2 regions of the Planococcus sp. SE5232 genome follow, and region 2 is predicted to be linked to the other one. Evidence: riboswitches for the same ligand, from Rfam matches in the RefSeq annotation. Region 2 holds a riboswitch; the other holds the start of a gene.
What was found. Region 2 has a riboswitch for S-adenosylmethionine ahead of sat (sulfate adenylyltransferase). Riboswitches for the same ligand answer to the same signal wherever they lie in the genome.

Region 1: it holds a riboswitch for S-adenosylmethionine, as region 2 does, so the genes downstream of both, ACRC6Q_RS05335 (methionine biosynthesis PLP-dependent protein) here and sat (sulfate adenylyltransferase) in region 2, are expected to answer to the same signal.

What each region holds. Positions count from the first base shown of each region.
Region 1 is NZ_JBOGCP010000001.1:1,153,002-1,158,249, reverse strand. Features, by position in the region: gene ACRC6Q_RS05355 (STAS domain-containing protein) at 1-259, opposite strand, end outside; gene ACRC6Q_RS05350 (cobalamin B12-binding domain-containing protein) at 237-893, opposite strand; gene ACRC6Q_RS05345 (hypothetical protein) at 910-1,263, opposite strand; gene ACRC6Q_RS05340 (antibiotic biosynthesis monooxygenase family protein) at 1,260-1,565, opposite strand; SAM riboswitch class I at 1,818-1,921, shown strand; gene ACRC6Q_RS05335 (methionine biosynthesis PLP-dependent protein) at 1,997-3,121, shown strand; gene metC (cystathionine beta-lyase) at 3,114-4,286, shown strand; gene ACRC6Q_RS05325 (5-methyltetrahydropteroyltriglutamate--homocysteine S-methyltransferase) at 4,322-5,248, shown strand, end outside.
Region 2 is NZ_JBOGCP010000003.1:432,585-448,694, forward strand. Features, by position in the region: gene ACRC6Q_RS13245 (SLC13 family permease) at 1-1,146, opposite strand, end outside; gene sat (sulfate adenylyltransferase) at 1,165-2,328, opposite strand; SAM riboswitch class I at 2,463-2,568, opposite strand; gene ACRC6Q_RS13255 (NAD(P)-binding protein) at 2,802-3,434, shown strand; gene ACRC6Q_RS13260 (DUF1456 family protein) at 3,484-4,002, opposite strand; gene ACRC6Q_RS13265 (hypothetical protein) at 4,121-4,333, opposite strand; gene ACRC6Q_RS13270 (CarD family transcriptional regulator) at 4,530-5,045, shown strand; gene ACRC6Q_RS13275 (MarR family winged helix-turn-helix transcriptional regulator) at 5,130-5,594, opposite strand; gene ACRC6Q_RS13280 (GH1 family beta-glucosidase) at 5,771-7,180, shown strand; gene ACRC6Q_RS13285 (PTS sugar transporter subunit IIB) at 7,265-7,552, opposite strand; gene ACRC6Q_RS13290 (PTS galactitol transporter subunit IIC) at 7,549-8,913, opposite strand; gene ACRC6Q_RS13295 (PTS sugar transporter subunit IIA) at 8,986-9,438, opposite strand; gene ACRC6Q_RS13300 (hypothetical protein) at 9,710-9,907, opposite strand; gene ACRC6Q_RS13305 (ABC transporter permease) at 10,261-11,364, opposite strand; gene ACRC6Q_RS13310 (ABC transporter permease) at 11,367-12,638, opposite strand; gene ACRC6Q_RS13315 (ABC transporter ATP-binding protein) at 12,651-13,583, opposite strand; gene ACRC6Q_RS13320 (response regulator) at 13,702-14,334, opposite strand; gene ACRC6Q_RS13325 (histidine kinase) at 14,331-15,506, opposite strand; gene ACRC6Q_RS13330 (tRNA dihydrouridine synthase) at 15,740-16,110, opposite strand, start outside.

The sequences.
Region 1 (5,248 bases), on a different contig from region 2:
TGGCCCATTTGCTGTAGACATCCCCCAGAAATAATTTCTTGTCCGCAGAAACAAAATTCAATTCAAGCGGTTCAGCAGACTGATTGCTGGAAAGGAAGTTGCGTGCCTTATCCTTGCTGCCCTCATCAAGCAAATCGAGGAACGCGGAACAGTCGCCAAATAACTTCCTGGCTTCTTCAGAACATTCCACAATTGACAGTTTGCTGTTCAATTTAAAAGCGGGCAGCGGCCATTCATCAAATCGAGATACTGAAGTCATTGTCAGGTTCCTTTCCAGTCTGGATCCATTTTTTCAATTGATCCAATTCTTTTACGATGATTGTCCCTTCAGGTTCGGAAGCTGGCCAATTTGCCAGTGAAACAGCCCGTCCTCCTAAGATGATAGTCGGCTTAAAATCAAGAGCTCTGAAAGCTACAGCATATTCCTTTAAAATAGGCAGTCGATACGCGAGTGCTGCTGATAATGCGATAACTTCAGGTTGCCAGCGGTTTGCAGAGTCGATTGCGGCATCGAGCGGTAAATTCGGTCCCAAGTATTGGACCTCCCACCCGTTTTCCTTAAATAAGGAAGACACCATCTTCAACCCGATATAATGGTCTTCGCCTTCCGGCCCCAGAACCATCACTTTCTTTTTATGCGAATTTAAAGCTGGCCGACGAACTTCCGTTACCGACACAACAAAATCGCAGATGGCAGTTGCTAAATGTTCGTCCGCCACAGTAATGATATTTTTTTCCCATAGTTCTCCGATCCAATACATGGCAGGCGTCAGAACCAATTGGTAAAGCTCATCTTTAGTATGGTTCTCCAAATATGTTTGGACTAATTGCACGGCCTGCTTTTCATCGCCAGCCAGGAATAGATCGGCCAGTTCTTTTGATTTACTGTTCATGTCACCCTCCTTAACTTTATGAAGGCCTCAACACCGCAATGGCATTCGTTAAACATCCCGTCATAAAGATCTCTTCATTCTTATCTATATTCCCCGGAAGAATCTCCAGTAAGCGCTCAAAATTATCGATAATTAATGCGGTTTCTACATTTCTGCTTGTCAGGACCGTTTCCAGCCAGATTGTGTAATCGATGAAGACCTTTTCATCGTTCAAGGAGAAAGCTGTCTCTAGGTGATCCAGGTGGTGGTGATTATCTTTTTCCGTATGTTCAAAGCCCCGATCGCCAAAACGGTCCCACAGCGTGGGATATGCTTTATATATACTTTCAGCTGTCTCGGAAGCAATTTTATTTTTGATGTCTTTATTCATTCGGCTACCACTTCGTACTGCCGTACGGTGGGAATGATTTTCGCCAGTTCCTGATCTGGGTAGTTCTTTTCCAAATCATGGATTTCCTTGAATTCCTGGCTCTTCACCCATGCCATGTAGGCAGCTTTCGTGTGCCACTCCATATGGACGGTCAATTCGTTTTTCTTCTTGGTGTTTTGGATGAGTCTGAATAAATGAAAGCCCTCCGCCAAATCCACACGGCGTGAACGCTTTTGGTATATCCCAATGACTTCCTGCGTTTTTTCAGGTGGAACAACCACTGTTGAGGTGACAATATACATTCGCTTTCCCCTTTGCATACAAATTTCATTCAATCAGTATATCACTTCGGAAAGCGAATTAAAAGAATAGCGCGGTTCTTTACAGCTACAGCCGAAGGGTTCAGCGAAGTCATCTCAGCAACCATCAGTACTGCGTCTCCCATCTATTATCTTTTTATTTCAACTATTTAAAATTTCATCCTTGCTTTCTATTGCTTAATGATTTATGATTAGAAACATCGAACCAGAAACAACATAAACTTCATAAGATATTTCTTATCTAGAGAGACGGAGGGATTTGGCCCTGTGAAGTCTCAGCAACCAGTCTGATGAAGACACGGTGCTAATTCCAATAGGCTACGCCTAACAGATGAGAAGAATGCATTTCCAGTCAGGGGCTTTCTTCTTTTTTGAAGAAAAGCCCCTGTTTTATTGTTGAGAGGATGAGTGGAATGACAAAACACAGCTTGGAAACTTTATTGGTTCAAATAGGCAATCGCAGCGACGCTGCTACAGGAGCGGTAAATCCGCCCATCTACTTATCAACGGCTTATGAGCATCAGGGACTTGGACAATCGACCGGCTACGATTACACCCGAACAAAAAACCCGACACGCTCTGTTCTTGAAGAAGGTTTTGCTGAACTGGAAGGCGCAGATGCCGCATTTGCCTGTAGCTCTGGAATGGCTGCCATCCAACTGATTTTGTCGCTGTTCCGTCCGGGAGATGAGATATTGGTGCCGGAAGACATTTATGGCGGAACTTATCGCCTGCTGGACCATTTCGCCTCCGCCTATAATATTCATCCAAAATATGCTGAATTTAAAGATGTACAGGATACAGAAGAAAAAATAACGTTGAATACACGGGCGCTCTTCATTGAAACGCCGACTAATCCGCTTATGCAGGAAATTGATCTGATCGCCTATGCAGCGTTAGCGAAAAAGCATAATCTTCTATTGATTGTCGACAATACATTTCTGACACCCTTCTTCCAGCAGCCAATCGAGCTGGGAGCGGATATTGTCATCCATAGCGCCACTAAGTATATCGGCGGCCATAATGATGTGCTTGCCGGATTGGTTGCCGCAAAAGGTGAAAGCATCTGCGAGCGGCTGTCATTCTTCCACAACTCAGTGGGGGCAGTGTTGTCCCCCTTCGACTCCTGGCTGTTGGTACGCGGATTAAAAACCTTGCCGTTGCGCATGAGACAGCATGAAGCAAATGCAAAAGCCATCGCGGAATTCCTGTCGCAGCAAGCAGAGATTTCAGATGTGCTGTATCCCGGAAAAGGCGGCATGTTGTCGTTCCGTCTACAGGAAGAGGAATGGGTCGGGCCTTTCCTGGAAAATATCAAACTCATCACCTTTGCTGAGAGTTTAGGTGGAGTTGAAAGCTTCATCACCTATCCCGCCACCCAGACCCATGCAGATATTCCTTTTGAAGAACGCACTAAACGCGGCGTTTGCAACCGGCTATTACGATTTTCGGTCGGCGTTGAACTCGCTGAAGATTTAATCGCTGATCTGACACAGGCATTTTCGAAATTGAAGAAGGAGGTTGTTGAATATGACTGATCGCATAGAAACCAAGTTTATTCACTCTACCGGAGTTGATCCATTGACGGGTGCTGTAAATGTACCGATTTATTTGTCCTCAACATTCCACCAGAAAAGTTTAGATTCATTCGGTCCCTTCGATTACAGCCGTTCCGGAAATCCGACGCGTCTGGCATTGGAAGAAACCATCGCAAATCTTGAAGGCGGCAAGCGCGGCTTCGCTTTTTCTTCAGGAATGGCCGCCATCTCTTCCGCTTTCATGCTCCTGTCTTCAGGCGATCATGTCCTGGTGTCAGAAGATGTCTACGGAGGTACGTACCGTTTCATCACGGAGGTTTTGGATAAATTCAATATCGAGTATACGTTCGTCAACATGACTGACCTGAATGAAATGGCCAATGCGATCCAGCCGAACACCAAAGTGGTCTACTTGGAAACACCTTCGAATCCGACAATGAACATCACAGATATCGAGATTGCAGCAAAACTGGCAAAAGCCAATGGTTGCCTAACTTTCGTCGATAATACATTCATGACGCCGCTTTATCAGAACCCATTGGCTCTTGGCGCAGATATCGTTCTTCATAGCGCGACGAAATTCCTGTCAGGACATAGCGATGTCGTCGCGGGGCTTGCCGTCACAAAAGATGAAGAGCTCGGAAACCGCCTCGGCTTTATTCAAAACACGTTTGGTTCGGTGTTAGGGGCACAGGATTCCTACCTGCTGATCCAGGGCATCAAAACTCTAGGTGCCCGCCTTGGCCAGTCATCCGAGTCGGCTCGTACCATTGCTGAGTACTTGCACAACCACCCATTGATCGAAGAAGTCTATTACCCAGGATTTTCATTCCATCCCGGCAACCCGATCCACGAACGCCAGGCAAAAAGTGCAGGTGCTGTCCTGTCTTTCCGTCTAAAAGATAAAAAATCAGCCCGCGTCTTTGTGGAACACCTGCGGATTCCGGTATTTGCAGTCAGCCTGGGCGCTGTCGAGTCGATCTTGTCGTATCCGGCAACCATGTCCCATGGCTCTATGCCTGTTGAAGAACGTGAGAAACGCGGCATCACGGATGGCTTGCTCCGTTATTCGGTCGGCCTTGAACATCCCGATGATCTCGTGCAGGATCTTACACAGGCACTGGCTCAAGTAGCCCGCCGCAACGGCTTGAGCATCGCTAACTAGATAAAAATCCTTAGAGAGAAAGAAGGAAAAATCATATGACAACGACTCAAACGGTCACAGCACCATTCAAGGCAGATCACGTCGGAAGCCTGCTTCGGCCGGCTTCCTTACATAAAGCAAGAGAAGATTACAAAGCTGGAGCAATTTCAGCAGAGGAACTTCGGGAAATCGAAACGAAGGAAATCAAACATATCGTCGAGAAACAAATCGAGGTCGGCTTAAAAGCGGTCACAGACGGCGAATTTAGACGATCGTGGTGGCATTTGGATTTCATGGAGCATATCAATGGCTTTGAAGGTTATGTGCCAGAATCCGGTTATCAATTTGCCGGCGAAGAAACAGAGCGTTATGATGTCCGGAACACCGGTAAAATCTCCTTTGATGACAGCCATCCGTTCATCAGGGATTTCCTTGAACTCAAAGACATCGTTGATGGCAGAGCAGTTCCGAAGTTAACGATTCCAAGCCCCAACCAATTTTTCAACGCCGGCATCCGCGATAATTCAATTTATCCGGACATTGAAGAATACGCACAAGCCATCATCCATGTGTACCGCGATGCGATTCAGGCATTCTATCAGGCAGGCGTCCGTTACCTGCAGATCGACGACGTTTATATCGCCGGCCTTTCTTCACCGGAGATTCCATTCAGCGAAGGCGATTACGACCGCGACTATTTAATTGATTTGGCACTTCGCGTAACCAATGGCGCACTTGAAGGAAAGCCAGAGGATCTGACAGTGACAACTCATCTATGCCGTGGAAACTATAAGTCGAAATGGGCTTTCGAAGGCAGCTACGCCTTAATCGCACCAACGATCTTCGCAAAAGAAAAAGCGGACGGGTTCTTCCTTGAATATGACGATGACCGTTCCGGCTCATTCAAACCGCTGGAACATATTCCAGCAGGCGGCGCAAAAGTCGTCTTGGGCGTCTTCACCTCGAAGAACGGAGAACTGGAA
Region 2 (16,110 bases):
AAAGTCATTGGACTGCTGGTATTTTTCCACAAAACCCGTTCCGGCGAGCAGCAGCAGCGTATCGCCCGGCCGCAGAATGATATCGCCGACTTTGCTTTTGATGCGCTCATTATTGCGATGAACGGCCATAACACCGGCATCATAGCGTGAACGGAATTGGGATTGCTTGATGGTCTTCGACAGCAGCGAAGATTCATGGGAAACCACAGCTTCCGCGAGCTGTGTATTGCCGTTTTTCAGGTCTTCCAATTGAAGATCGGTTCCCGTCTTCAATGTCAGCCCTTTTCTTTTTTGCAAATCGGCAATGGTGGAAATAAGTCCTGTAAAAATCAGGCGATCTCCAGCTTGGATAACGGTTTTGGAACTGACCGATGAAATCCGGGCATGATCCCGAATGATTTCAATCAGGTACAGCCCCTTCAAATCACGAAGCTTCGCTTCTTCAACCGTTTGACCGGTATATGGAAACGCCTCTTCCACTCTCATTTCAGCGATGTATTTCCGGGAATCTTCAGCAACCTGCTTGCTGAACCCCTTATTTTCAGGCAACAGCATATTGCCGACGGTAAATAAATAGATTAATCCGACAATGGTGATGGGAATGCCGACAATCGCCAATTGGAACAGCGAAAATCCTGGAAGCCCATAATCGATGAGCATGCCGTGAATAACTAGGTTCGTCGAGGTTCCCATCAAGGTGATGGTGCCTCCTAAAATCGTTACATACGATAAAGGAATCAGCACCTTGGATGGTGCAATATTCCTTTCTTCACACCATTTCTTCAATAAGGGCGTCAATGTCACAACGATCGGCGTATTATTCAAGAAAGCCGAAAATAGCGGGAGCGGAAGAAAAATACGGAACAATGATCCTTTCAGGCTCTTGCCCTTGTTCAGCCAGCCAATCATCATCTGGTCAATCAGGCCATGCTTTTGTACGGTACCGACAACGATGAACAATAAGGCAATGGTCAGCATTCCCGGATTGGAAAAGCCGCGCAATGCTTCTTCTGTCGTTAAAATTCCTGACAGCAGCAAAACCACCAATGCAGAGAACACGATCATATCCGGACGGGCAACTTCAAACAGTAAGGCACTGACCATAGCAACGATGACAATTAGCACAAAAATCATTTCGACTGACATGGGCAACCATCCTTCAACTTAGTTACTTACTACGGTCTCCCGCAAGCCTTTGATAAGGACATCCGCCACTTCCGGACGGGAAAATTGTTTCGGGGGCTTCTCCCCGTTGCGAAGCAATTCACGTACTTTCGTACCGCTCAAATGAACATGATTTTCTGCCGTATGTGGGCAGGTTTTGGCTGTTGCCATGTTTTCGCATGCATTGCAGTAGAATGAATGCTCGAATTTGAAGATTTGAATGCCCAGTTCGTCTTCGAACTGGCTGATGAATTCCTGCGCTTCGTATGTGCCGTAATAATCGCCGACACCGGCATGGTCGCGCCCGACGATAAAATGTGTGCAGCCATAGTTCTTGCGGACGATGGCGTGAAGAACCGCTTCTTTCGGTCCCGCATAGCGCATTGCTGCAGGATAGATGGCTAGGCGCGCACGATCTGCAGGATAGTAATGCTTCAAGATGACCTGGTAGCTTTCCATCCGCACCGCCGCTGAAATGTCGTCGGATTTCGTTTCGCCCACAAGTGGATTCAACAACAATCCGTCAACCACTTCCAATGCCGCTTTCTGGATGTACTCATGTGCCCGGTGCACCGGGTTGCGCGTCTGGAAACCGACAATCGTCTTCCAGCCAAGATCCTGGAACAACTGGCGCGTTTCAACCGGATCCAAATGGAATTCCTCGAATTCGCTGTGATCCGGGCGATTCAATAAGGTGATCGGTCCGGCCAGGTACACATCGCCGCGTTCGTATAATTTCTTAACGCCTGCATGTGCTTCTTCCGTCGTTCCGTAGATTTTTTCCGCTTCCAACCGTTTGTCGTAAGCGTATTTCTCCTTCAGTGCGAGCGTTCCGTAAATCACACCGTCTTCGCCTTTCAGCGCAATTTCGTCGCCGACTTGGTAGCTATCCGCTTCTTCTTTGGTGACCGACAGTGTAATTGGCACGCTCCAAACCGTGCCATTGCTGAGGCGCGATGTATGTACCACACTTTCATAATCTTTTTGTCCAAGGAAACCGGTCAATGGGCTGAAGCCTCCGATGCCGATCAGTTCCAGATCTGAGATCGCCCAATCCGAAACGAATAATGAGGAAAGCGATTCTGCATTTTTCAAGGCCTTTTCTCTTTCCGTGCCTGTCACCTGTCTGTTTACCAAATCTCCACCGTGTGCTTTACTAGTCATTTCATTACCTCCAAGGTTAGTTTTGAATTGCGCTGTTCATTTCGAACCATTCTGAAACCAAACTTCCAAAGCGTTCGAACAAAAAGAAAAGGACCCTCTTCGACAAGAAGAAGGTCCGGAAAAACAAAACAATCTTCTTATCTTCTAGGCTGATGAAGCCTATTGGAGTTAGCACCGTTTCCTTATAGGAGGGTTGCTGAGACATCAAAGGGCCAATCCCTCCGTCTCTCTTGATAAGAACGCCTATTCAATTTTAATGAGAATTGTTTGAAATGTTTGATTTCACAAAGTATATAATAGACTATTCCGAGTGTCAAACTATGTTTTAAATTTTTTTAGACTTTTTTCCAGGAAAGCTGCCCTGCCAATGGCTAGCGCAAGTAAAATTATTTTGATTAGCTGATGAATGGTTTCTGTTCGACGCAGAGAGGAATATTTTTGATAGTATTAGGAGAGTTAAGGAGGCGGAGAAGATGACGGTAATTCCCATCATGATTGAGTTGGCAGAAAAAAAAGTGATTGTAGTGGGCGGCGGACGCATCGCCAAACGGAAGCTGAACACTTTACTGGACAGTGGAGCTGTGCTGACCGTAATCAGTCCCGCCGTGGCACCGGAAATAAAGCAGTGGGCTGAAGAAGGGAAAATCCAATGGAAACAAAAAAACTTCGACTCAAAAGAGGCCGAAGAGGCTTTCATGATGATCATCGCCACCGATGATCCAGTTGTCAACGCGGCCGCCAAAGAAGCTGCACCTCCGCACTGCCTGATCAATGCTTCCACTGAAGCCGAGTCTGGAAATATCCATTTTCCGGCTCATTTGAAAAGAGGCAAATTGAGCATCGCGGTTTCAACGAATGGCGCCAGCCCTATGCTTGCGAAAAAAATCAAGCAGGATCTGCAGACTCAGTTTGACGAAAGCTACGAACACTATCTTGAATTTCTTTTTGAAGCCAGACAACTCCTGAAACAAACACAGCTTTCTAAAAGCCGGAAAGAAGAATACTTGCGCAGCTTTCTTGCTGAATCGTTTATGCAGGAAGAGACTCAGCAAGAGACTCTCCATGAATTGCAGCTGCTCGCAACTGAAAAAAAGGATTCGGAATAACTCTTCCCGAACCCTTTCAATCCTACCGCTTATAGATCTGTTAACCAGATTATTTTCTATACTTGATCGCCAAGCCCTTAAGGAAGTTCCGTGCGTAGCGATCGCCGCATTCTTTATAGTTTTTGTGGCCTACTTTCCGGAGCAATGCACCCAGCTCGCCTCTTGATACGGTCACACCCGCCAAATCCCAAATCTCCAGCATATCTTCACTGGTGAGCTGCAAGGCGATTTTCACTTTCTTCAGCAATAGGTTGTTGGAGCGCTCGTTCGTCAACGCTGGAACTTCTGGCTGACCCGGTTTCGGCTCCTGACGCCCTCGTTTGAAAATGATGAAGCCATTCAAGAACGACTCAAACAGATGATCGTCCGCTTTGATGTAATCGTCGGTTTCCTGTTCGGCCCAGATGCTGTCATTGTCCTCCTCATCGCTTTCAGGCGTTTTCGTCAGCACTTTCAGCACTTCTTCCTTGCTCAGTTCAACGCCGCCCAATTTGAAGATTTCGACCATGTCATTGTTTTTTATATCCAGCGCATAGCGCAGTCTGATCAATAAATCATTATTATCCATTGTATTTGCCTCCTGTTAAGTTCCGGTGATAGTCCATATCCACGATAAATCCACTACTAATAATAGCACATTATCGCGCATCAATCAGACTTACCTGAAGACAGCAAAAAAGACAGTTTCAGGTGACTGTCTCATGGCTTTCTTTATTTTTCACTGCTTTTAATTGCTTCACTTTATCCTGCAGATCCATGATGATTTTAAGGGACTCTTCATCGTCTATTGACTCTTCGTAGAAAAACTGTAAATCCCGCTCCATGTCAGCCAAGCGCTCATTATAATGCTTCAGTTTTTCGGCGATGATCAAACGCTTTGCTTCTTCTATCGTCTTCATTGTTCTTATACCTCCACTTTGGCAGCCCGTAAGTCGCCTCGTATTATAATTCCCTGCTTCTGCCTGTTCTAACCCAGTTTTTCATGACATTTGTATGTCTTTTCAAAAGCGTTCCACTTAATTGTCAACTAAGTTTACAATTAAGTGAACTTGTGTTATAATAAAGGAAGTTGAGATATATTTTAGGAGGAAAAAAATGTTCACTATTGGAGACCACATCATTTATTCCGCCCATGGCCTATGTAGAATTGACGATATTCGTGACGAAACAGTTTCAGGGGTCACGAAAAAATATTATAAATTGCATCCTTTGGAGAATACCTTAGTGACCATCAGCACACCTGTCGATAACGAGAAGGTGGTCATGCTGAAGCTCCTCCAGAAAGAAGAAGCCCTTGCTATCGTCGAAAGCTTTAAACAGGATGGGGCCGAATGGGAAACACAGCCAAACTCACGGCTGAAGCAATATTCCGAGCTCATCAATTCAGGAGATCGCCTGCAGATCGCAAAAGTCGTCAACACCTTGATGCGCAAAAAATTCGATGCCCAGCTTGAGAAGACGACACTTTACGAACGCGACTACAAACTGCTGAATAACACGCAGATCATTCTCTTCAAAGAACTTGCCCGCGCTTTGGACACCAGCTTTGAAGAAATCAATAAGCAGATCAATGACCTGATCAAGAATGATCAACCGCTTCCCACCTCATAAAAAGTCCATATTGGACATTCCTTATAAAAAAGAACGCCCTGCTTCATCAATGGATTGATGAAGCAGGGCGTTCTTCAGTTCGGGTTAGATTCCCCAATCGGCTCTTAACAGATCTTTGAGGGCTTTCATCTGGTCCTTGCCGATTTTTTCTGCAATTTTATTTTCCAGCTGAATTTTCAGCGCTTCGTGTTTCTCGTAGTATTCTTCTCCTAAAGCCGTTAAGCGAATGCATTTTTCTTTTCTATTGTTCTCCACATTCTGCACTTCCACCAAACCTTTGGCTGCCAGGTTTTTAATGAATTTATGAATCGCTTGGCGGGAAATGTCCACATTTTTAGTGACAGATGCAATGGTGGGCTGTTTTTTATAGATTTTGGCCATGATATACCATTCAGAGTTTGAAATATGGATTTCGCTTGCGTCATTCCATGCGCTTTCCGAAATTCTCCGTGTTGCGATATGGCGCTCGCTCAATAAATCAATCAAATCCAAGTTCTGTAATTCCACGTCCGGGGTCAAACGGTTCACTCCTATCATCTTCTTCGCCATTTAATATACCCATTCCGTTAAGCGAAGTCAATTTGTAGAAATACTTATGCACGGTGGAAAGAATTGCTTCAAGTTCCTCCACACGCCTTTATTTCTCGCTCTCTGCTCTCTATTGCTATAATTCAATTAACAAATGCAGATGGAGGGCTTTTACTATGAAAAATGACGATATTCCACTGAAGTTTCCACATGACTTTTTATTCGGCGCAGCTTCCGCTTCCTATCAAGTGGAAGGCGCCGCCAGTGAAGACGGCAAAGGGCCGACCAACTGGGACGTCTTTTCCAAGATTCCCGGCAAAACATTTGAAGGAACAAACGGCGATATCGCCGTCGACCATTACCACCGGTATAAAGAAGACATCCGCTTAATGGCGGAGATGGGCCTGGAATCGTATCGCTTTTCCGTCTCCTGGGCGCGTATTTTTCCTACAGGTGATGGGGAAATGAATGAAAGAGGCCTGGAATTCTACAACAACCTGATTGATGAATGCCTGAAATACGGCATCGTCCCCTTCGTGACGCTATATCATTGGGATTTGCCGCTGACGCTTGAAGAAGATGGCGGCTGGACCAATAAACGGACAGCCAGAGCGTTCGTCAACTATGCAGAAACCTGTTTCCGTTCCTTCGGCGATCGAGTCAAACATTGGATCACCTTCAACGAAACCGTCATGTTCTGCGGATTAGGCTATTTGAAAGGCGCCCATCCGCCAGGCATCCAAAACGACGAAAAGAACTATTTCCAGGCGACCCATAACGTCTTCTACGCCCATGCCATGGCAGTGGAATCCTATAAAAAGCTGAGGCAATACGGCGAAATCGGCATTACCCACGTATTCCTTCCAGCCTATAGCATCAACAATCGCGAAGACAACATGAAAGCTGCACAGCACGCCAATGAATACGAGACGAACTGGTATTACGATCCCATCTTAAAAGGCGAGTATCCTCCCTATGTGGTCAAGCAACTGGAGGAAAAAGGATGGACCCCCGACTGGACACAAGAAGAACTGGACACCTTGCGGAGAAATGCCGACAATAACGATTTCATCGGACTCAATTATTACCAGCCCATCCGAGTGGAGAAAATCCATGAAGCGGTTTCTTCGATAGAACACTCAAGAGAAACCTCCACCTTGGTTCCCGGCAGCCCTTCTTTCGATGGCTATTACCGGACAGTCAAGATGGATGATAAAACCTACACTAAATGGGGTTGGGAAATTTCACCGCAAGGATTTTTGGACGGGCTCCATATGCTGAAAGCGCGCTACGGCGACGTCAAAATGTATGTTACAGAAAACGGGCTGGGCGATGAAGACCCGATCATCGAAGGCGAAATCGTCGATGTCCCGCGCATCAAATACATTGAAGAGCATTTGAAGGTCATCAAGACTGCCATTCGTCAGGGCATCAACTTGAAAGGCTATTACGCCTGGTCGGCCATCGATCTGCTGAGCTGGCTGAACGGCTTCAAAAAACAATACGGTTTCATCTACGTCGATCATAAAGACGGACTGAACCGTAAGAAAAAGCTTTCGTTCCATTGGTATAAGCATGTGATTGAGACGCGTGGGGAAGAGCTCTAAATCCTCTAACCCCAAAATAAAACCATCCCGTTGTGAAATGAATCGATTTCGCAACGGGATGTTTTTTCTTTCGAGCAGTATGCATTACTCGCGCTTGATCTCAGCCAATACTTTATCGTACATGCTATCGACGCCGATGCCGGTCAACAGCGGCACCCCATCGATCACTTTGTCTTTTATCTTATCCGGCACTAAGGTAGTCGACAGCACGACATCGTATTCATCAATCCGCCCAATTTCATCGCTGACTTTCGACTGATAAATCTTCACTTCCTGGCTCAAGTCATTGTCCTTCAGCCATTGCTCCACTTTTCCTTTCACGACGGTCGAAGTCGCGATTCCTGTTCCGCACATGATCAATAACTTTTTCATTTAAGTTCCTCTCCCTCTCCTGTTGCTTCTGTTTGTTTCTGTCGTCTTGGTTTGATTTTGTTTTGATAAATCAGTCCGAACAAAATCAACAGCCCCAATCCGATCATGCCATACCAGCTGAGGATTCTCGGAATCCAGACGAATATGAATGTTGTCCAAACCGCTCCATCGATCAATGACGAAATACTGGTGTTCTCGCCCATCTCAAAGTTCGAAGCAATCGCAGCTTCTGTAAACAGCGGCGCAATCCACGTGGCAATGTAAAAACCAATTCCGATGTATATCGATCCACCGATTACGGTTCGGATGATGTTCCCTCTGAAAATCGGAACCATCAAACAGATCAGGAATGGAATGGAAGCCAGATCCGCAAACGGCAGAACGGAATTTCCCGGCAGCAAGACGGCCATGAAAATGGTGATCGGCACAATCAGCAAAGCCGAGGACAGTACTGCTGGATGCCCGATTGCCAAGGCACTGTCCATCCCGATGTAGAGATCTCTTCCCGGGAAACGTTTTTTCACAAATTCGCCTGCTGCCTCCGATACCGGTATCAAGCCTTCCATCAATAAAGCGACCATTCTCGGAAGCAGGACCATGACGGCCCCAGTCTGAATAGACAATTGCAGGATGCCAGGAACATCATACCCAGCCAATATTCCGATCAGAATCCCGATCAATACACCGATGATGGTGGAATCTCCGAGGATCCCGAGTCTTTTTTGAATCGATTCCGGATCGGCCTCCAGCTTGTTGAAGCCGGGGATCCGGTCAAAAACCCAGTTCATCGGCATCGCGACAAAAGCGGACGGCGCTGAGGTTCCATGCGGGAACGTGATGTTCTGAAAACCGTAAAATTTCTCGATGTGCTTCGCCAGGACGTCTGCCATCAAATACAGAAGCATCAAGTGAACGACAATGGTCAAAAGCCCCAGCCAAAAATCCCCGGTCAAAGCATAGACCAACGAGCCGGTGAACGCCACATGCCAGAAATTCCAAATATCGACGTTCAGCGTTTTGGTCAAACCAAAAGTCAGGAGGAGAATATTGACGCCAACCCCCAATGGAATGGCGAGACTCCCTAAAGACGTACCATAGGAAATAGCAGAAGCTGCCGGCCATCCTACATCGATGGTGTTTAATTGAAATCCAAAATTATCGACCATTGATTGCGCGGCCGGCCCGAGACTCGAAACAAGCAATCCGATGACCAGGTTGATGCCCACAAACCCGATCCCGACGATGATGCCGGCACGCAGCGCTTTACCGGGCTTGGTTCCCAGCACTAATGCAAAGATAAAAATCAAAATCGGCAGTAAGACAGAAGCACCCAGATCTACGAACCATTGTAAAAATCCCATCAACTTCACTCCTCGACTTGTATTTTAATCTATCGAAAGAAAAAGCATATCTAAGGGAAAATGCCGTAATTTTTATACCTTGTCTCCTACTAATCCATTGAGTTCGTCTACGCTTTTGATCTGGACCAGCTTTGAGACCATTTCCGGGTCTTGTATCAATTCCATCAACTTCTGCAGCATTTCCAATTGGTCATCCGGACTTTTTAAAGCGAGCATAAAAATCAGCTTCACCTCGACCAGTTTATCGTCTGTTCCCATCATCAGGAACTTGACCGGGTTCTTCAAACTGGCAAAGGCGATTGTTGATGTATGGATCATATCGCCGTCTGTATGGGGAATCGCTACGCCAAAAGGCTCTGTCGGCAACCCTGTTGGATAGTTTTTCTCTCTTTCGAGTATGCTTTCGATGAAATTTTCTTTAACATAGCCTTGTTCGATCAGCTTGCTGCCCAATAACTGCAATGCCTCTTCTTTTGAAGTCGCCTCCAATTCAATAATCGCCAGCTCTTTTTCTACTTTCATCATCCACGCTCCTTCTCCGATTTTCGCATCAACAGAAAACGATAACTCACTATATGTATAAACAGGATGTATGGATCATGCTTTTCTTCAATAAAAACTCTTTTACAAATGTTCTTTCTCAGCACATTTGATATCACCCTTATTATAAAAGCGCTTTCAAAATAAATCAATACGGAATACAGAATAATCAGTTATTTAAATCAAGAACTGACTTCTTTCTTTTTAAAAAAGACCGTTTAAAAGTTCTCCTCGAACTTCCAAACGGTCATCTCCATTATTCCTCTGCATTTCTTACATGAAACTTATTCACTGCATATCCGAAGAAAGTTGTCATAAACAGCATGCCGATAACCAGCATGGTGATGCTGCCTGCCAGAAAAGCTGAATCCATTGAAAACAGTACTTCGTTTCTAAACCCGGATTGGAACGGAAGGCCAAACCCTAGCAGTACAGCGAAGAATAATACCTTCACTTTCCAATCCTTGTCTTTCATCTTCTTGATCGAGCTGTTCACAAATAGGCGCAATAAGGCCAGACCTAATCCAATCGAAAAAAAGATCAGTAAAAACAGTTTGATGTTTCATTTAATATAAAGGTCTTCCCCAGCATGCCAGCCAATTAGCTGCATAACTGAAATTCTAACTTTAAGGGGTCACTACCATGGGAAGCAGTCTTTTTTACTTGCTGGCAAGGTTGATATCCGATTCTCCAGCTATTTCAATCCCGGTCTCTTCTTTTACAAGGAAGAAGGATTTAAAAACTATGGCTGCAAAGGTAGCTCCGATAAGAGGAGCTACAATGAATATCCATTTTCAACTTCCCAATTCAATAATTACGCCGTTCCATCAAGTTGATCCCAATTCCCATACAAACCACTCCGTATAGCAATAAAATTGAAATAGGTTTGCTGAGTTCCTGCCAGCTGCGGTCGTATATTGCGACGCCTTTTAACGCATCAAGACCATAAGTGATCGGTAGGATTTTGGATATTGCCAGCAGCATACTGCTATTGACCAGTTCAATCGGCCAGAAAGCGCCGCCGATCATCGCCATCCCAGTTGCAATAATCGGGACGACTGCCTGAAGCTGCTGCGGCCGGCTAACCAGGCTCATTACGAGCATGCTGAGCGCAACAATCGCAAACGTGTAGCATGCGATGATCAATAAAATAGCTCCAAAACGATCACCGACGTCAAAATTAAACACGTATTTGAATAGTACGAAAATCAACACAATCTGGAAATAGCCGATGGTAAAGCTATACGCTAGATGCCCCAGATAAATTTCCCATTTTCCCACCGGAGACAGGATTAAGCGATCCCAGGTGCCGTATTTCTTTTCTTCAACAATTTTCATCAAACTGAACATGATAGTGTAAACCGAGAAAAACAGCGTCATCCCGAATAAGAGCTGCAATTGATTGTCATATCGGAATTCTTCTTTGCCATCCAGAGTAGCAGTGACTATTTGAAGCGGCGGCTCTTCCATCAAAGCCGCAACTTCGGTCCGTATATCGCTTCCGACTGTTTGCTGCTCTACTTGTTGGAAACGCAGTTCCTCACGATATTTCCGGTTTAAAAAAGCTTCCAGGACAAAGCGGCTCATATCATCCGCCGCCAGCACAATCCGGTAATTCCCTTCCATAAGGCGCAGCGCTAAGGGCGCGTCTCCGGCTGCCACTGCTTCGCGCACCTCATTTTCATCCATTAATTGAAACTTGAATTCTTCCGCTTCATTAAGTGAAGCGACCCAGTCTTCCGCCTCGGCTGCCGATAGCGAAGCGTCTGCATAAGTCAGGATTGCCGACCTTTCAGCAGGATTATTTCCGGCCAGTAAAGCGACAAATATAATAGTCATCACTAAAAATGACAGCATCATTACGGGAGCCCGGCGAAATCTTTGCCACTGTAATAAAAAGACAGATTTCATGCTTATGCCTCCCCCTTTTTCGGAAATATCAGCAAACTTAAAATTAATAGAAGAAATGTAATCAGGAAAACCCGGCTAAGCGGTTCCCACAGCATGCTGATGTCCAAGTTTTGAACCCAAATAAGAAAAGCATTCAAAGACGCGCCATTTGGTGTCCAGCCCCCAAGCTGTTGGACAAAAGCCGGCATGCCTTCCGTCGGTGTAAAACTGCCGCCAAGAAAAGCAAAGACCGTCACGACACCGCCGGCAAAAACCGTCGTAATGGTGTCGTTGTTATAGCGCATCGTCAAAGCGATTAAAAAGGCAGCCAGTGAACCGACACAGATTGCCAAGCTGGAGGCAATCAACAACATGCCTGGCCAAAACGACAGATCCGTCAAATCAAATGCACCAAATATCAAGGAAGAAAAGAAAAACAATATGCAGAGTTGTAGAAATGTGACAAGCGCCGCTGCTATCGCTTTTGCTCCTAGATAGACATAGGGGTGATGGTCCGACAAAAGAATACGGTGAAAAACAAACTGCTGCTTTTCGACATAGGCCATTCCTGATATCGTGGCGCCAACAAATAATGCAAACATCACTGCCATGCCAATCGTATAATATTGGAACGAACTGATCGGCTCCACGGCTGAAACGCTTTCCACACCTCCAAGCTGTGGTTGCGCTTCTTCTGGCACTGCTCCCTCCCCATCCACCGCTCTGGCAATTGCACTTTCAAAATTCAGCGACCAAACGAATTCCTCCAAAATATCGTGAAAAACTTCTGACTGGGTTGCTGCATAATCCGAAATCAGCAATTCCAACTCGCTTCCGCCGCCTGCCCCTAACGTCATTTTTTGCAGCGCATTAAAGGTGAAATTTTCTGGAATGGTGAGGATTGCCACCACTTCTTCTTCTTCCAAAGCGTGCGTTGCCGCTGCACCATCCATTTCCTTTGCAGTCACCAAACTGCTTAAACTTTCATCGCTTAAAATCTCCTGCAGCATGGAAAAGGGGCTGGTTTCTTCAGCAGCCGCCATTATTCCATTTTGCGCGTCTGCAGGCAGGCCTGATTTTCCAATCTCTTCCGCAAATCGCTGGATTCCCTGTTCTTCATCGTCTTCTTGGACAATGGCCACTTCCATCGATAAGACTTCCGAGTTTCCGCTAAGCAATCCACTCAATGCAAACCCCAGAATGGCTATCAAAATGAATGGCATCGCCAAGAGCACAACCAATTCAGTTCGATCGCGAAATAAAACCAGTATGTCTTTTTTAAAAAACGCATACATGGGACTGCCTCCTTAATCTCTCAGTTTTCTGCCTGTCAGATGCAGGAACACATCTTCCAAACTAGGCGTCTGGACATTGACATTGATGATTTGAACCTGATGACGTTCGGAAGCCTGAAAAACTTTCCCCAGCACCCGGCTGCCTTTTGGAAGAATCAGTTTGATGCCTTTTTCGGTCTCAGTTGCCTGTTTAATCATTTCAAAAGATTGAAGCTCCTTGAAAAACTCAGGATATGGGCGGTCCAGTTCAATCCATACGGTTTCTTCACTCGAAAGAATGCTTTTCAACTCTTCTTTCGTACCGCTGGCAATGATTTTCCCGTGGTCCATAATATAGACGCGATCGCAAAGGCGCTCCACTTCCTCCATGTAATGGCTCGTGTATAAAACCGTCAATCCTTTTTCTTGATTGAGCTGGCGCACCATCTCCAGAATGTGGCTGCGTGATTGCGGATCGATTCCGACAGTCGGTTCATCCATGATAATCACTTCGGGTTCGTGCATCATAGCCGCAGCAATGTTGACGCGGCGCTTCATTCCACCGGAATAAGTTTTGACAATCTCTTTCTGGCGCTCCACCAATCCGACCAATTCCAACGAGCGCTGGATAGCCGTTTCTAAAGCTTTTCCTGAAAGTCCATAAATCCGTCCAAAGAATTTCAGATTTTCATACGCTGTCAGTTCTCCGTAAAGAGCAATTTCCTGCGGCACCACGCCAAGAACCCGCCTCATCTCACTCGGATTTTTAATGACGCTTTTGCCATTCAGCCGAACATCTCCAGACGTCGGTTGCAACAGGGTCGAAATCATGGAAATCGTCGTGGATTTTCCCGCTCCATTCGGCCCAAGCAAACCGACCGACTCGCCCTTATCCAAATACAGGCTGGCCCCTTCCACTGCCGTCTTGCCTTTAAACACTTTCTTCAACTCTTCGGTTTCCAGCAAAGTTTCCCTCTCCTTTCAATCTCCGATCCGTTAAGCTCAGTGTATGTAAAAAAAGACAGTGTCTCCACTGTCTTGCGTCATCTCTTTCATCTAAAACCATGACCTCCGTCACATTCACTTACACCAGTCCATGCCGGATGGCGTAAATGGCGATTTGAGTGCGGTCCCGCAGCTCTAGTTTATCCAAAATAATGCTGATATGGTTTTTCACGGTTCCGACCGACAGCGCCAGTTCATCCGAAATTTCACGATTGCTGTGCCCTTCTCCGATGCGGCAGATGATATCCAGTTCTCTCGGCGTCAAAGATTCATCCACTTTTTGCTTTGCAGGCTGTTTCATCAGTTTAGGAAGAATATTGGCAGCCACATGGTCTTCCAGCACAAGTCCGCCATCCAAGCAGCTTCGAATAGAACGGATCAGCTCTGACGTATCCGCATCTTTCAATAAGTAACCTCTCGCACCGCTTTTCAATGCTTCAAGTGCATACTCATCATCATTAAATGTCGTCAGCATCAGCACTTTCTGTTTCGGCCAGCGCGATAGGATGATGCGAGTCGCTTCAAGCCCGTCCATTACCGGCATCCGGATGTCCATAATGATCAAGTCGAACGAATGCGTTTCACATAACTCCATCGCTTCTTTGCCATTTACTGCTTCTCCCGTCACTTGAATAGCTTCATCTGTTTCAATCATCATTTTCAAGCCTTGCCGCACCATTCCTTGATCTTCAGCTAACAACACACGAATCATTCCAAACCACTCTCCTTAACGATTAACGGCAATGATCCTTTGACGATGAATAAACCGTTTTCCGGTCCCGCTCTAAATTCGCCGCCTGCCTGTTCAATCCGCTCTCGCATCGAAGCTAATCCGAATCCTTCACGAAACGCAGATGCCTGCACAGTTTTATTGCTTACGGTAAAGCGAAAAATACTGGACGCAGGCGCTTCAAAGACAATCTCCGCTTCACGCGCATGGCTATGCCGCATAACATTCGTCAACGCTTCCTGCACTGCCCGGTAAACAATCACCATTTGGTCATTTCCGAGCGGGGCTGACAAAGCCCCATGCTTTACAGAAAACTGAATGCGAAGAAAACTTTCGGCCTCCAGTTTCCGAATCAACCCAATTATGGCAGTGACCCCTCCAGCCTCATCATGCTTCAATGTCTTTACGGCACTGCGCGTTTCCTCCAGGCTTTCTTTTGCCAATGATTTCAAATCCTGCAGCTGGACTGCCGCATCCCCTTCTGCTTGCAGCCGAAAGACTTCCAATTGCATCAACAGTGCCGTCAGTTTATGGCCCACAGAATCATGGATGTCTCTGGCAATTTGCGTCCGCTCTTCCTGTCGTGCAGCTTGTTCATCTGTCAGCAAACGCCGCTTCATCTTGCGGTATTCGCTCAACAGGGCTTCGTTTCGCTCCTGCAGTTCTTCTTCCAGTACATAGCTTTTCTTGAAAAATATCAATGCCCCGCTCACCACCAAACCGTAAAGCAAAAGAAACAGCGATGGCCATCCTGCATTTTCAGCTGCACTATGCAGTAAAGCACCGGCCAATGCAACAACACTTATTACGGCAGCGGCTTTTCCCGGAAGGCGGTATACCGCTTTCCCGGCGATAATCGTAAAGATCAGAAGAGTATAAGGATTCAATGCCGATTCTGATTGGGGCCAGAATATCAAAATTGTTAAGATCGCCATCACTAATAAATTCAAAAACGCGATAAACAGATTTTTTCTCACTAAAGGCATCAGGAAAAACAAGCCAAAAAATAGCGCACTGCCCAGAATACGCAGCGACAACTCATTGATGCCAATAGATAATTGGATCAGACCCATCGTCCAGGAGGCTCCCAATATCACTAGCCAAAACCAATACGACCGCATGCTCCATTCCCCCACTATTTTAGTTTCTTTCATTGCCTCTATACTACTGGATTTAAAACCTGGCATCACCCAGTTATTTATTGTAGCCTGCAAAAGATGCTATGTACCACTTCGGCTTTTCACCGAACTTCTCCTCTTTCCTGAATGGCCGAGTTTTTGGACACACAAAAGCCCGCCTGGATATTCCACTTTCTTCGGAATACACAGGCGAGCTTTTATTGTAAAAACTTGATCGTTTAGGTTTGATGTCGCTATTTAAAGTTCACCTATTTTTCTACAGCTTCCGCCAAACGCTCTGATTCTATCGCAGCCTCGAAGTCATTGAGCAAGGTACGCACTTCACCGGTTGTTTCCGTATACATCAATTGGTTTCTCAACTCACCAACTCCACGGACGCCGCGGACATAAATCTTAAAGAAACGGCGGAGCGGCTTAAAGGCGATCGGCTCGATATCTGTGGAATATTTATCATGCAGATCCAGGTGCAGCCTCAACAGATCAAATAATTCTTTGCTGTCATGTTCTCTCGGCTCTTTTTCGAAAGCAAATGGGTTATGGAAAATCCCCCGTCCGATCATGACGCCATCGATGCCGTATTTATCAGCGAGCTCCTGGCCAGCCTGGCGATCTGGAATAT